Regions from separate parts of the Mesorhizobium sp. CNPSo 4689 genome, predicted to be linked through region 3. Evidence: predicted binding sites of a transcription regulator. Region 3 holds the regulator's gene; each other region holds the start of a gene.
The links. The regulator LexA, encoded in region 3, represses DNA repair genes until DNA is damaged. The targets are predictions, from matches to a motif close to TGTTCNNNNTGTGTTCNG.

Region 1: a site for LexA is predicted at 2,702-2,719, ahead of AC04SI_RS03915 (ATP-dependent helicase). Genes of this name have one in related genera too.
Region 2: a site for LexA is predicted at 2,049-2,066, ahead of AC04SI_RS16550 (DNA recombination protein RmuC). Genes of this name have one in related genera too.

What each region holds. Positions count from the first base shown of each region.
Region 1 covers NZ_JBWLUZ010000002.1:234,798-239,302, reverse strand. The annotation lists gene AC04SI_RS03925 (LuxR C-terminal-related transcriptional regulator) at 1-1,151, shown strand, start outside; gene AC04SI_RS03920 (flavin-containing monooxygenase) at 1,337-2,617, shown strand; gene AC04SI_RS03915 (ATP-dependent helicase) at 2,760-4,505, shown strand, end outside.
Region 2 covers NZ_JBWLUZ010000010.1:152,766-157,270, reverse strand. The annotation lists gene AC04SI_RS16560 (cation diffusion facilitator family transporter) at 1-275, shown strand, start outside; gene AC04SI_RS16555 (GFA family protein) at 341-745, shown strand; gene AC04SI_RS16550 (DNA recombination protein RmuC) at 762-2,015, opposite strand; gene def (peptide deformylase) at 2,120-2,650, shown strand; gene fmt (methionyl-tRNA formyltransferase) at 2,655-3,590, shown strand; gene AC04SI_RS16535 (GNAT family N-acetyltransferase) at 3,587-4,093, shown strand; gene truA (tRNA pseudouridine(38-40) synthase TruA) at 4,114-4,505, shown strand, end outside.
Region 3 covers NZ_JBWLUZ010000025.1:14,028-18,532, forward strand. The annotation lists partial or broken gene AC04SI_RS24570 (alpha/beta hydrolase) at 1-226, opposite strand, end outside; gene kynU (kynureninase) at 256-1,503, opposite strand; gene lexA (transcriptional repressor LexA) at 1,961-2,701, shown strand; partial or broken gene AC04SI_RS24585 (ComEC/Rec2 family competence protein) at 2,695-4,505, opposite strand, start outside.

The DNA of each region.
Region 1 (4,505 bases), on a different contig from region 3:
GCTATCTCGGCCGCGCGCTGGTGCGGCAGGGCCGGGTCGAGGAAGGCATCGCCTCGCTCGACGAAGCCATGCTGCCGGCTGCCGACGGCAAGCTGTCACCCATTGTCACCGGCCTCGTCTACTGCAACCTGATCGCCGCATGCCGGCAAGTCTATGCGTTCGATCGTTCACGCGAATGGACCGAGGCGCTGTCGAACTGGTGCGGAGCCCAGCCGCAGCTGATTCAGTTCAACGGCGTCTGCCTGTTGCATCGGGCCGAGATCATGGAGTTGAACGGCGCCTGGCAGGATTCGATTGCCGAGGCGCGGCGTGCCACGCGCCTGCTTGCCCATTCCAGCAGCAACGAAGCGGCAGCTGGCGCGGCTTACCAGGAGGCCGAAATCCATCGGCTACGCGGCGAGTTCGCCGCCGCCGAGGATCTTTATCGTGCCGCCAGCCGGCTCGGGCTCGAGCCGCAGCCCGGCATGGCGGTGCTGCGCCTCATGCAGGGCCGGGCCGAGCAGGCAGCGGCAACCATTCGCCGCGTGCTTGCCACGACCAAGGCGCCGCTCGGCCGTGCCCGTCTGCTGCCGGCGCTGGTCGAGATCACGATGGCCGCGGGCGCTGCCGACGAAGCGCATGAAGCCTGCGAAGAGTTGGAGATGATCGCCGGCCGCTTCGCCACCGACATCCTGGCCGCAATGGCCGCGCAGGCGAAAGGCCAGATCGAGATGGCTGGAGGTGATTCCGCGGCAGCGCTTGGCCATTTCCGCGCCGCGCTGACGACCTGGCAGCGCGCCGGCGCTCCCTATCTGGAAGCCCGGCTTCGCGTGCTGGCCGGCCAAGCCTGCCGCATGCTTGGCGACGAGGACGGAGCTGAACTGGAATTCGAGGCCGCCAGGTCGATTTTCACCGCGCTGGGCGCGGCACCCGACCTCGCCCGCGTCGATCAGTTGATTCAGCCGGCTTCTACACCCTCGCATGGCTTGACGCGGCGCGAGATCGAGGTCCTCGGCCTTGTCGCCACAGGCAAGACAAACAGGCTGATCGCGACAGACCTCGGCCTCAGCGAAAAGACCGTCGACCGGCATCTCAGCAACATCTTCGACAAGCTGGCGGTCAACTCGCGCGCCGCCGCGACAGCCTACGCCTTCCAGAACGGCCTGTTCTAGCATCCGAAAGATCGCTTGCACGACGATCCGAGGATCGCGTTTACGACGATCCGAGAGATCGCGTGGGGGGCATGGGGGAAAATCCCCATGCCGCTTCTTTTCCGTCGTGAGGTATCTCCCCGAAGCGCCGCCGCGCCGGATCGCTATTTTCGCTCCATGGCTGACGAAAACCGCATGGAGCGATCATGAACCAGATTTCGACACCTCGTCCGACCTCAAGCCCCGTACTGAAACCGCACGGCCGCGTCGGCATCACCGAGACCAGGGCGCGCGCCGGTTCCTTGCTGGAACAAGGCGCGGCATTCATGCAACTGGAGGCCGGTACGCTGCAGGCAGCGGGCAGCCAGGCGCCATCAGGCGACGAAAGGCGTCCCGCGCTCAGGGAAGAGCATGTCGACGTCGTCGTCATCGGCGCCGGCCAGAATGGCCTGTCCGTCGGCTATCACCTTGCCCGCAAGGGCGTGAAGTTCGTCATCCTGGAGGCACGCGAGCGCGTCGGCGACGTCTGGCGTTCGCGCTGGGATTCGCTGCGCCTGTTCACGCCGGCACGCTTTGACAGGCTGGCCGGCATGCCCTTCCCCGCTGCCCGCTATTCCTTCCCGACCAAGGACGACATGGCCGACTATCTGGAAGACTATGCGAAGAAGTTTTCCCTGCCGGTGCGCACCGGCGTCAAGGTCGACGAGGTAACCCGTTCCGGCGACCGCTACATCGTCACTGCCGGCCAGACCCGGTACGTCGCCAGCCACGTCGTGGCCGCGGCCTCGAGCTACCAGAAGCCGAAGATCCCGGATTTCGCGGCGTCTCTCGATCCGTCGATCCGGCAATTTCACTCGGGCGTCTACAAGAACCCTGGGCAGCTCAATCCGGGCAGCGTGCTGCTGGTTGGTGCCAGCAATTCCGGTGCGGAAATCGCTATGGATCTCGCGGCTACGCATCAGGTCTGGCTGGCTGGCCGGCATCCCGGCCACATCCCCGTCGCCTACAATGGCTATTTCGCCATGCGTCTGGTGCTGCCGATCGTCCTCCGCATCGTTTTCCACCGCCTGCTCACGGTCGACACACCGATGGGCCGAAAGGCCAAGCCGCAGCAGCTGTCGCATGGCCTGCCGCTGATCCGGGTCAAGCAGCAATCTCTGGATGCCGCCGGCGTCCGCCGGGTCTCCCGCGTTGTTGGCGCCCGGGACGGCAAGCCGCTGTTCGACGACGGTCAGCTTCTCGACGTTTCGAACGTCATCTGGTGCACCGGTTTCCGGGCCGGGCTGGATTGGATCAAGCTGCCGATCTTCGACGACAGCGGCCGGGTGAAGCAGTATCGCGGCACGGTGGAGGGCGAACCCGGCCTCTATGTCTGCGGCCTGCATTTCCAGCATTCGACCTCGTCCACCATGATCCATGGTGCGGCTCGCGATGCCGGCTATGTGGCGGACAAGATCGGCGAGCGGATGCGGGCGGCCGCCCGGTAAAGGCTGACGGACGGGCTTTTGAACGCATTGTCGGGCGCCGGGGCGACAATATTCGCACGGCGCCCGGCAATTGCGCTGACAAACGAGAACAAAACGGAGACACTTCTGGCCTTTCGCTGCCGAATCACTACATTCGGGGGCGATGTCCGGCTTTTCGGAAGACATGCCCTTTTTTGACGAACCGAATGCGCGGCCCACGGCCCCGTCCGGCATCGCCGCGCGCGCCATGGCCGCCCGCAGCGGCCACAACAACGCACCCGACTATCTGAAAGGGTTGAACCCCGAGCAGCGGCTGGCGGTGGAAACCACCGAAGGCCCGGTCCTGGTGCTGGCCGGCGCCGGCACCGGCAAGACCCGCGTGCTCACCACCCGCATCGCCCACATCCTCGCCACCGGCAAGGCCTTCCCGTCGCAGATCCTTGCCGTCACCTTCACCAACAAGGCCGCGCGCGAGATGAAGCAGCGCATCGGCATCCTGATCGGCGAAGGCAATGTCGAGGGCATGCCCTGGCTCGGCACGTTCCACTCGATCGGCGTCAAACTGCTGCGCCGCCATGCCGAGCTTGCCGGGCTCAAATCCGATTTCACCATCCTCGACACCGACGATGTCGTGCGCCTGATCAAGCAGATCATCCAGGCCGAAGGGCTGGACGACAAGCGCTGGCCGGCCAAGCAGTTCGCCCAGATGATCGACGGCTGGAAGAACAAGGGCTTAGGCCCCGCCGACATCCCTGAGGGCGACGCGCGCAGCTTCGCCAACGGCAAGGGCCGCGAACTCTACAAAGCCTATCAGGAGCGGCTGCAGACGCTGAACGCCTGCGACTTCGGCGATCTGCTCTGCCACCCGATCCGCATCTTCCGCGCCTATCCGGATGTGCTGAAGGAATACCACAAGCGCTTCAAATACATCCTCGTCGACGAATACCAGGACACCAACACCGCGCAATACATGTGGCTGCGCCTGCTGGCGCAGCGGCCGGAAGGCAAGCCGATCTCCCCCCTTGAGGGGGAGATGTCCGGCAGGACAGAGGGGGGCGCCTCACGCCGACAGGCCGGTGGGGCACCACCCCCCTCTGTCGGCTCCGCCGACATCTCCCCCTCAAGGGGGGAGATCGGGCGCTCTTCGACCGAAACCCGCGCCACCGTAAACATCTGCTGCGTCGGCGATGACGACCAATCCATCTATGGCTGGCGCGGCGCCGAGGTCGACAACATCCTGCGCTTCGACAAGGATTTTCCCGGCGCCACCATCATCCGGCTGGAGCGCAACTACCGCTCGACGGCGCACATCCTTGGCGCCGCCTCACATCTCATCGCCCACAATGAGGGCCGCTTCGGCAAGACACTGTTCACCGACCGCGACGAGCCCGAGGACGACAAGGTGCATGTCCATGCTGCCTGGGATTCCGGGGAAGAGGCGCGCGCCGTCGGCGAGACCATCGAGGCCTACCAGCGCCAGAAGCACAATCTGAACGACATGGCCATTCTTGTCCGCGCCTCCTTTCAGATGCGCGCCTTCGAGGACCGCTTCATGGAGATCGGCCTCAACCACCGCGTCATCGGCGGCCCGCGCTTCTACGAACGCCTCGAAATCCGCGATGCCATGGCTTTCTTCCGCGTTGTCGCGCAAGGCGCCGACGACCTCGCCTTCGAGCGCATCGTCAACGTGCCGAAGCGCGGCCTCGGCGAAGCCACCATCCGCCAGATCCACGACACGGCCCGCGCGCTGCGCATTCCGATGCTGGAGGCCGCCGCCAAGCTCGCGGAGAGTGATGAGCTGAAGCCGAAGCCGCGCGCCGCACTGCGCGAAGTCGCAGCCAATTTCGAGCGCTGGCAGAAGGCGCTGGAAACCACGCCGCACACCGAACTCGCCGAGACCATACTGGAA
Region 2 (4,505 bases), on a different contig from region 3:
TGCTGGCGATTGCCCAGAAAGACCCAGCGGTGCAGCGCGCCAATGGCATCTTGAGCGTCCATATCGGCCCGCAGGAAATCGTCGCCGGCCTCAGCATCGAATTCGAGGATCATATGACCGCGCCCGAGATCGAGGCCTGCGTCGAGCGGCTGGAGGCGCGGCTGAAAACGGAAATGCCGGAGATTTCGCGGCTGTTCGTCAAGCCGCAGTCGGCTGGAACCTGGGAGCGCCGCCGCAAGGCGATCGAGAAGGCATCCGGAGAGGCTCTGGACTAGTCGACAGCCGTTGCCTCACGACCGCGCTGCACTAAGATTGCAGTTGGAATTCGGGAGAAGCGAAGATGAGAATTGACGGCGGGTGCCATTGCGGTGCCATCACCTATGAGGCCGAGGTCGATCCGGAAAAGACCTCGATCTGCCACTGCACGGATTGCCAGAAACTAACCGGCACGGCATTCCGGGTGACGGTTCCGGCACCGGAAAGCAACTACAGGATCACCAGCGGCACACCGAAGGTCTATATCAAGACCGGATCCACTGGCGCCAAGCGTGCCCAGGGCTTTTGCGGCGAGTGCGGATCGCACCTCTATGCGACATCGGTCGGCGATGGCCCGAAGATCTACGGCATCAGGGTCGGCACGGCGCATCAGCGCGAGGACCTGGTCCCGAGGAAACAGGTTTGGCACCGCTCGGCATTGCACTGGTTGCCGGAATTTGAAGGCATGACGACCGTCGAGGAACAGTAGCAGCCGGCGCGGCGGCTCAGTCGTCGCCCTCGACCACTCGCAGCCGCAACTGGCCTGTCTTGGAGTCGGCGACGCGCGCGCCGGTCTCGACCTTGCCAGCACTGGGGCGCGGGGGCTCGGCTTCGCCTTCGGCGAACTCCAGCGCTTCGATCTTCTGGCCGCGCTTGGTCACTTTTGATGTAGAAACGAGGATGTCGTCGATGTCCTTCGTCGCCTGGCCGAAATGCGTCTGCAGCCGGCGCACCCGCTCGTCGACGCGCGCAACGTCCTCCATCAGCCTGATGACCTCTCCCTGGATCAGATGCGCCTGCTCGCGCATGCGGGCATCCTTGAGGATCGCCTGGATGACCTGGATCGACAGCATCAGCAGCGACGGCGAGACGATGATGACGCGGGCGCGGTGCGCCTTCTGCACCACCGCCTCGAAATTCTCGTGGATCTCGGCGAACACCGATTCCGAGGGCACGAACATGAAGGCGGTGTCCTGCGTCTCGCCCTGGATCAGGTATTTTTCGGCGATATCGCGGACATGGATTTCGATGTCGCGACGGAACGCCTGTGCGGCGACTTTCTGCAGGTCGGTGCCGTCGGCGGCGCGGATGGCGTTCCATGCCTCCAGCGGGAATTTTGCGTCGACGGCCAGTGAAGGCGCGCCGTTCGGCATCCTCACCAGGCAGTCGGGCCGGCTGCCGTTCGACAAGGTGGCCTGGAATTCGTAGGCGCCATGCGGCAGGCCGTCGGCGACGATCGCCTCCATGCGCGACTGGCCGAAGGCGCCGCGCGTCTGCTTGTTGGAGAGGATCGCCTGCAATTGCACCACCTGGCCGGCGAGCGACTGGATATTGCCTTGCGCCGTATCGATCACCGCCAGCCGCTCCTGCAATTTGGCAAGGCTCTCATGCGTCGATTTGGTCTGCTCGGTCATGGTCTGGCCAAGACGCCCGGTCATCGCATCAAGCCGCTGGCCGATCGACTGGGTGAGTTCGGCCTGCCGCGCGCCGAACACTTCGGCGATCGCGCCCATGCGGCCCTGCATCTCGGCCTGGCTCTGCAGGATGCCGGCCATCCGCGCCTCGGCATCGCGGGCGTGGTCGGCGGCTTCCGCCGCCGCCACCGCGCGCGCCCTGGCCGACCGCCACAGCGCGACGATCAACGACAGGAACAGGCCGAGAAACAGCACCGTGCCGAAGGCCAGCGCATGGCCGAGCGTGAACGTGCTAGCGCCGAGCCGGGCGACGGGTTCGGAAAGGATGGAGGTCAGGTCGTTCATGGTTGCCAGCATAGATGATTCGGTCCGCCGGCACAGATCAAAACGTGAACGGCCTCCGATTGCCCCCGTTGACGCTTTTCCTGTGACGTCTTAGGTGAGACGCCATGTCGATCAAGCCGCTTATCATTCTTCCCGATCCCGTCCTGCGCCAGGTTTCCAAACCGGTCGAGCGTGTCGACGCGCCCTTGCGCAAGCTGGCCGGCGACATGCTGGACACCATGTATGACGCGCCCGGCATCGGTCTCGCGGCAATTCAGATCGGCCAGCCGCTGCGCATGCTGGTCATCGACCTTGCCAAGGAAGACGACACGCCGGCGCCGCATATCTTCATCAATCCGGAGATCCTCGAAAGTTCCGACCAGCGCTCGGTCTACGAGGAAGGCTGCCTGTCGATCCCGGACTATTATGCCGAGGTCGAGCGCCCGGCCTCGGTGCGGGTGAAGTACCTCGACCGCGACGGCAAGCTGCAGGAGATGCAGGCCGAAGGCTTGATGGCGACCTGCCTGCAGCACGAGATCGACCATCTCAACGGCGTGCTGTTCATCGACCACATATCGAAGCTGAAGCGCGACATGGTGGTGAAGAAGTTCAAGAAGCTCGCCAAGGACAAGGCGCCGGGCAAGATGGTGGGATAGGGGCATGCCCCTTCGCGTCATCTTCATGGGCACGCCGGAGTTTTCCGTGCCAACGCTGCGGGCGATCGCCGAGGCCGGTCACGAAATAGCAGCCGTCTACACGCAGCCGCCCCGCGCCGCGGGCCGGCGCGGGCTGGAACTGACGCCGTCGCCGGTGCAGCGCGAGGCGGAGCGGCTGGGCATCGAGGTGCGGACGCCGACCTCGCTGAAGGGCGAGGCGGAACAGCAGGCATTCGCCGCCCTGCGCGCCGATGTCGCAGTGGTCGTCGCCTATGGGCTGCTGCTGCCGAAGGCGGTTCTGGAGGCAACCCGGCTCGGCTGCCTCAACGGCCATGCGTCGCTTCTGCCGCGCTGGCGGGGTGCTGCTCCCATCCAGCGCGCCATCATGGCCGGCGACGCCGAAACCGGCATGATGGTGATGCGGATGGAGGAAGGCCTCGATACCGGTCCGGTGGCAATGGTTGAAAAATGCGCCATCGCACCCGATATGACGGCCGGCGCGTTGCATGACCGGCTGATGGACATGGGCGCTTCGCTGATCGTGGAAGCATTGACGCGGCTGGGGATAAATTGTCTGACATTTACCCAACAGGCGACGGCGGGGGTGACCTACGCCAAAAAGATCGATAAATCGGAGACGCGCGTAGACTGGACGCGGCCTGCCGGCGAAGTCCACAATCACATTCGCGGCCTCTCGCCCTTTCCGGGCGCGTGGTGCGAGGTCGACATTGGCGGCCGCATGGAGCGGCTGAAACTGCTTCGCTCGACGCTTACGGATGGCGTCGGCGAGTCGGGAGGAGTTCTCGATGACCGGCTGACGGTCGCCTGCGGGTCAGGCGCAATCAGGTTGGTCGAAGTGCAACGGGCGGGCGGAAGGCCCACCACCGCGCAGGAGTTTTTGCGCGGAGCCAAGATCGAAAAAGGAACGAAACTCTCATGAGCATGATGTCGATACGCGCGGCGACGCCGCGGGATCGCGAGGCGATCCGCCTCGTCGAGGAACATGCATTCGGCCAGCAGGCGGAGGCCGGGCTGGTCGACGCGCTGGTCACCGGCGGCGATGCCGTCGTCGAACTGGTGGCGGAAGAGGACGGCCAGGTGGTCGGCCACATCCTGTTTTCCAGGCTTTTCGTGGGCAACGGCGGCAAGAGCTTCCCGGCCGTGGCGCTGGCGCCGCTGGCCGTCGAACCGTCTTTCCATGGCTCGGGCATTGGCGGCGCGCTGATCCGCGAGGCGCATATCCGCCTCAAGGACGCCGGCGAGAGCCTGGCTGTGGTGCTCGGCGATCCGGCCTATTACGGCCGCTTCGGCTACACCCACGCCCGCGCCGAAAACTTCGAAAGCGAGTATCAGGGCGAAGCGCTGCAGGCGCTGGCCTGGGGCGACGCTCCTGAGGCGGGCAAGCTCGTCTACGCTTCGGCCTTTACCGCACTCGCCGCTTAAGCGGCGAGTGCACTTCGCATATGCCGCGTTTTCGCCTCGACATCGAATATGACGGCAGCCAATTTGCCGGCTGGCAGCAGCAGGCGGATCAGCCTTCGGTGCAGCAGGCGATCGAACAGGCGATCGAAAGATTCTGCGGCGAAGAGGTCAGGTTGCGTGCCGCCGGCCGCACCGATGCCGGCGTGCATGCGACCGCCCAGGTGGCGCATGTCGACCTCGCCAAGGCGTGGCCCGGCGACAAGGTGCGCGACGCCGTCAACGCCCATCTGCAAATGGCGGGCGCCCGCATAGCCCTTCTCAAGGCAGCGGCCGTCCCTGACGGCTTCGACGCGCGCTTCTCGGCCACCGGCCGCCACTATCTCTACCGCATCCTCAACCGGCGCGCACCCTCGGCGCTGGAAAAGGGCAAGGT
Region 3 (4,505 bases):
CGAACACAACGAGCCCGTTGGGTGAGGTGCCCGGCAGGAAAAGATCGAGCCGGTTGCGCGGTCTATCGCCGTAGACGATGTCGAGCCGCGCCCTGCCCTCGGCCGAAAGAGCGTCGCGAAAGGCCCGCGCGGGCTCGACCCAAGCGGCCGGCCAGCGATCGCCGCCAGCGATGTTGGCGCCGTTCGTATAGGCGTTGTTCCAGTCGGAAATACGATGTTCGAGCACCTATGCCCTCCCCCTGCTCTCCTTGCCGCTCAGGTGACCGCTGTCTTGACAGCGAAACGTGCGTCCTTCCAGGCGCCGCTGCGCAGGATGTCTGCCAGAACTTCGACAGCGTGCCACACATCGGCGTAGCCGACATAGAGCGGGGTGAAGCCAAAGCGTATGGTCGACGGCGCCCGGAAATCGCCGATCACGCCACGTTCGATAAGCGCCCGCATGATCTGGTAGCCGTGCTCGTGCATGAATGAAATCTGGCTGCCGCGCCTGGCGCTGTCACGGGTGCTTTCGAGCGTGAGACCGTAGGCACCGCATTTTGCCTCGACGAGTTCGATGAACAGATCGGCCTGGGCGATGCTCTTCTTTCTCACGGCCGCCATGTCGACATCGTCCCAGATGGCGAGTGCGCCCTTCAGCGTGCGCATCGACAGGACCGGCTGTGTGCCGCACAGAAAACGGCGGATGCCGGTGCCGGCTGCGTAGGATTGCTCGAAAGCGAAGGGCCGTGCGTGGCTCCACCATCCGCTGAGCGGCTGCTGCACATCGGCATGATGGCGCTCGGCCGCGTAGATGAAGGCCGGAGAACCCGGACCGCCGTTCAGATATTTGTAAGTGCAGCCGACCGCGAAGTCGGCATTGGCCTTATCCAGTTCGACCGGCATGGCGCCCGCGGTGTGGCAGAGATCCCAGACGATCAGCGCCCCCGCGTCATGGGCGATGCGCGTCAGCGCGGTCATGTCTCGCAGTTCGCCTGACTTGTAGTTGACGTGGTTGACCAGCACCACGGCGACATTTTCGTCGATCAGCTCCTCGATCGTCGGCGCGTCGACGCCAGCGAGGCGGAGAACGGTGTTCTTTCGGGTCGAGGCCACGCCTTCAGCCATGTAGAGGTCGGTCGGAAAGCTGTCGCCTTCGGCGACGATGACGGGCCGATCCGGCCGCATGGCCATTGCGGCGTGCAGAACCTTGTAGATGTTGATCGAGGTGGTGTCGCAGACCACCGTTTGGCCGGACGCTGCGCCGATCAGGCGCCCCAGCTGGTCGCCGAGTTCGAGCGGCATGTCGAACCAGCCGGCCGTGTTCCATGCGCGGATGAGGTCCTGCGCCCATTCTTCGGTCGCCGCCTTGCGCAGCGCGTCGAAAGCGGCATGCGAGGCAGCGCCCAGCGAATTGCCGTCGAGATAGATCACCCCTTTGGGCAGGATGAAGCGGTCGCGCAGCGAGCGCAGTGGATCCGCGGCGTCCATCGCCTCGACGGCCGCAAGATCAGGAACTGCGGTCATGATATGTCTGCTCCCCTCTGCAGGACACCGGCACGCAATGACGACACACAGGCCGATCGGTACTTTCTCTCATCACTCGCCATCGCACTGCAAGAACCTGCCTTGATGACTTGTCGGCCCAACGACAACCCCTCGACCTTTGCTCAAAGTTGGCATTTTGAGTTCGTTTCGTTCACGGTGCATCGAGCGGGCTGGATGGTCGAACACAGCCCGACCCGGGAATGTCTGCGCCAAATGATTGCCGGTACTGGAGCCTTCCAAGTCGGGCTGAGGCCATAAAAGAAAACAAAATCAATGCGATGAAGCCGGACTCTGAGGGAGTTTGACATTCTCTGTCGACCACAACATCGTTTCGGGCACCTTAAGCCATTCATTAAACTTTAAACGGTTGCGGAACACAAATGGAACAGATAGTGTTTGTTCTGGTTTTGTTTTTCTGATTCCGTTGGGGGCCGCGATGCTGACACGCAAACAACATGAACTGCTGATGTTCATCCATGAGCGGCTGAAGGAAAGTGGTATTCCACCATCCTTCGACGAGATGAAGGAGGCGCTCGACCTTGCCTCGAAGTCGGGCATCCACCGGCTGATCACGGCGCTGGAGGAGCGCGGTTTCATTCGTCGGCTACCCAACCGGGCGCGCGCTCTCGAAGTGCTGCGCCTACCCGATTCGATCGCTCCCGGCCTCAATGCGGCGAAAAAGTTCTCGCCGAGCGTCATTCAGGGCAGTCTTGGGCAGGGCGGTCTCGGGCGGCAGATCAAGCCGATGGCATCGTCGCGCACGCCCCAGGCGGGCAACGACGACGATGCGGTCGCGGCAGTGTCCATCCCGGTGATGGGCCGGATCGCGGCCGGTGTGCCGATCGACGCCATCCAGCATCAGACGCACTCGATCTCGGTGCCGCCGGACATGATCATGGGCGGCGAGCACTACGCGCTGGAGGTCAAGGGCGATTCGATGATCGAGGCCGGGATTTTCGACGGCGATACGGTCATCATCCGCAATGCCGATACGGCGAGCCCGGGCGAGATCGTCGTGGCACTGGTCGACGAGGAGGAAGCGACGCTGAAGCGCTTCCGCCGCAAGGGCGCTTCGATCGCGCTGGAAGCCGCAAACCCGGCCTATGAAACCCGCATCTTCGGGCCCGACCGGGTCAAGGTGCAGGGCAAGTTGGTTGGCTTGATCCGGCGCTACTGAGGCGGCGGTGATTGTTTTGGCGGCGGTTTGCTGGCCTGCCTTTCGGGTCTCTTGTAAGACGGCAGGCCCCTCGCCTCGCGCGAAAATCTGCGCTGCTCGTGCCAGGGCCGGTACGGCTGCTCGATCGCGAAGTCTATCTCCGCTGGCGCGATTGCCGATTGCTGGTCGAAGAAGACGGCGGCGCTGCCCAAGCGGGCAAGCTGCCGTTTCTTGACGACAAGGACAAGCGGATTGCGGCAAGGGTCGTAGGCGGTGGCGTCGTTGACGATGATCAGGGTCGCGAAAGCACACGCTCTCCACGCGTCCTTGCGGTCTTCTGCATACGCGATGATGGCGCCGGACGGATGCCGTGCGAGGCACAGACCGGCGCTGCAGTAGAAGGGCGAGCCCGGCGGCAGGTCGGCCGGATCCATGTCGAACCGCGCGTCTCCCTTCTCGAAGGTCTCCGGTACGACAATGGTTTCGGCTTTCAGTGCCCGTTTCCAGTTGTCGGTGGTGAACTCGTTCGATCGCACCCGGTTGATGGCGAGTCCCCCCCGCCGATCGGCATGACCACCAGATGCGCATCCTCCGAGATCAGGACATCCGGCGTGCGGGTGTCGGAGACCGTCAGCAGGCCGGCGAGCGCGAATGGAACGGCTGCCAGCCTGAGCCATGTCGTCGCCATGGTGGCGATGACCAGCGCGATGGTCACCAGCAGCACCGACTGAATGGAGATCAACCCGACGGCATCGACCGGCGAGCGCTCGGAAATCCATTCCGAGATCGCGATCATCGCCGTCAGCCCTTTGCCCATCAGATAGAGGGAGGGCCAATCGAGCCCGAAAGGCATCAGCAGCGCGCTGATTACGGCCAACAGCATGACGACCGAGACAATCGGCATGACGGCCAGGTTGGCAAACAGGCTGAGCGGCGACACGCGCTGAAAATGCCAGATGGCGAAGAGCGCTGTCGCACCGCCAGCGATGATGGAGGTCATGGCGAGACCGCCCATGCCGAGCAGGAATTTTCGCGTGACGAAGGCGAGCGGCGATCGCCTTGGCGGCGGCGATGTCGCCCTGCCGGCGCGGTAGTCCGACCAGCCGGCATAGGCGCCGACAAGGGCCGCGGTTGCCGCAAACGACATCTGGAAGCTCGGGCCGACCACTTCGTGCGGCGACACCAGGATGACGGCGATGGCCGAGATCGCCAGGTTACGCATGGTCAGCGCCGCGCGCGGTCGAACAGCACGGCGACCAGCATCACCGCCAGCATGATGAAGCTGCGTTCGGCGGCGACGACGATGCCGGAAAAGACGAGGTAGGCGGCGATGGAAAAGAGCGCTGCGGCGGCCGCATATTTCTTCACCGGCCGGCGCGAAGCGAAATCGGGAAACAGGGCGAAGGCGCCGCGCAGCAGCCCCATGATGGTGCCGGCGACAAGCGCCATGTGCAGGCCGGAAATCGAGATGATGTGGTAGATGCCGGTGCGCCGCATCGCTTCGTTGATCTCATCCGGGATGCCGGCGCGTACGCCGACCATCAGTGCCGCGGCAATCTCACCTTTGGGGCCGCCAATCTGACCGCGAATGTGGTCTGCGATGTTCTCCCGGGCGTTCTCGATCGCGGACGCCAGGCGCGTCGTGGATGGCGCGTCTTCGCCGGCGCCAGTTTTGGAGGCAACAGTCTTCGGATTGCCGAGGAAAAAGCCGCTAGCTCCGATGCCAGAAAGATAGCTGTCGAAGGAAAAGTCGTAGCTGTCCGGCCGCACCGGTCCGGTCGGCGGAAGCAGCCGGGCATAGCCGGTGATCAGGGAACCGGCCGTC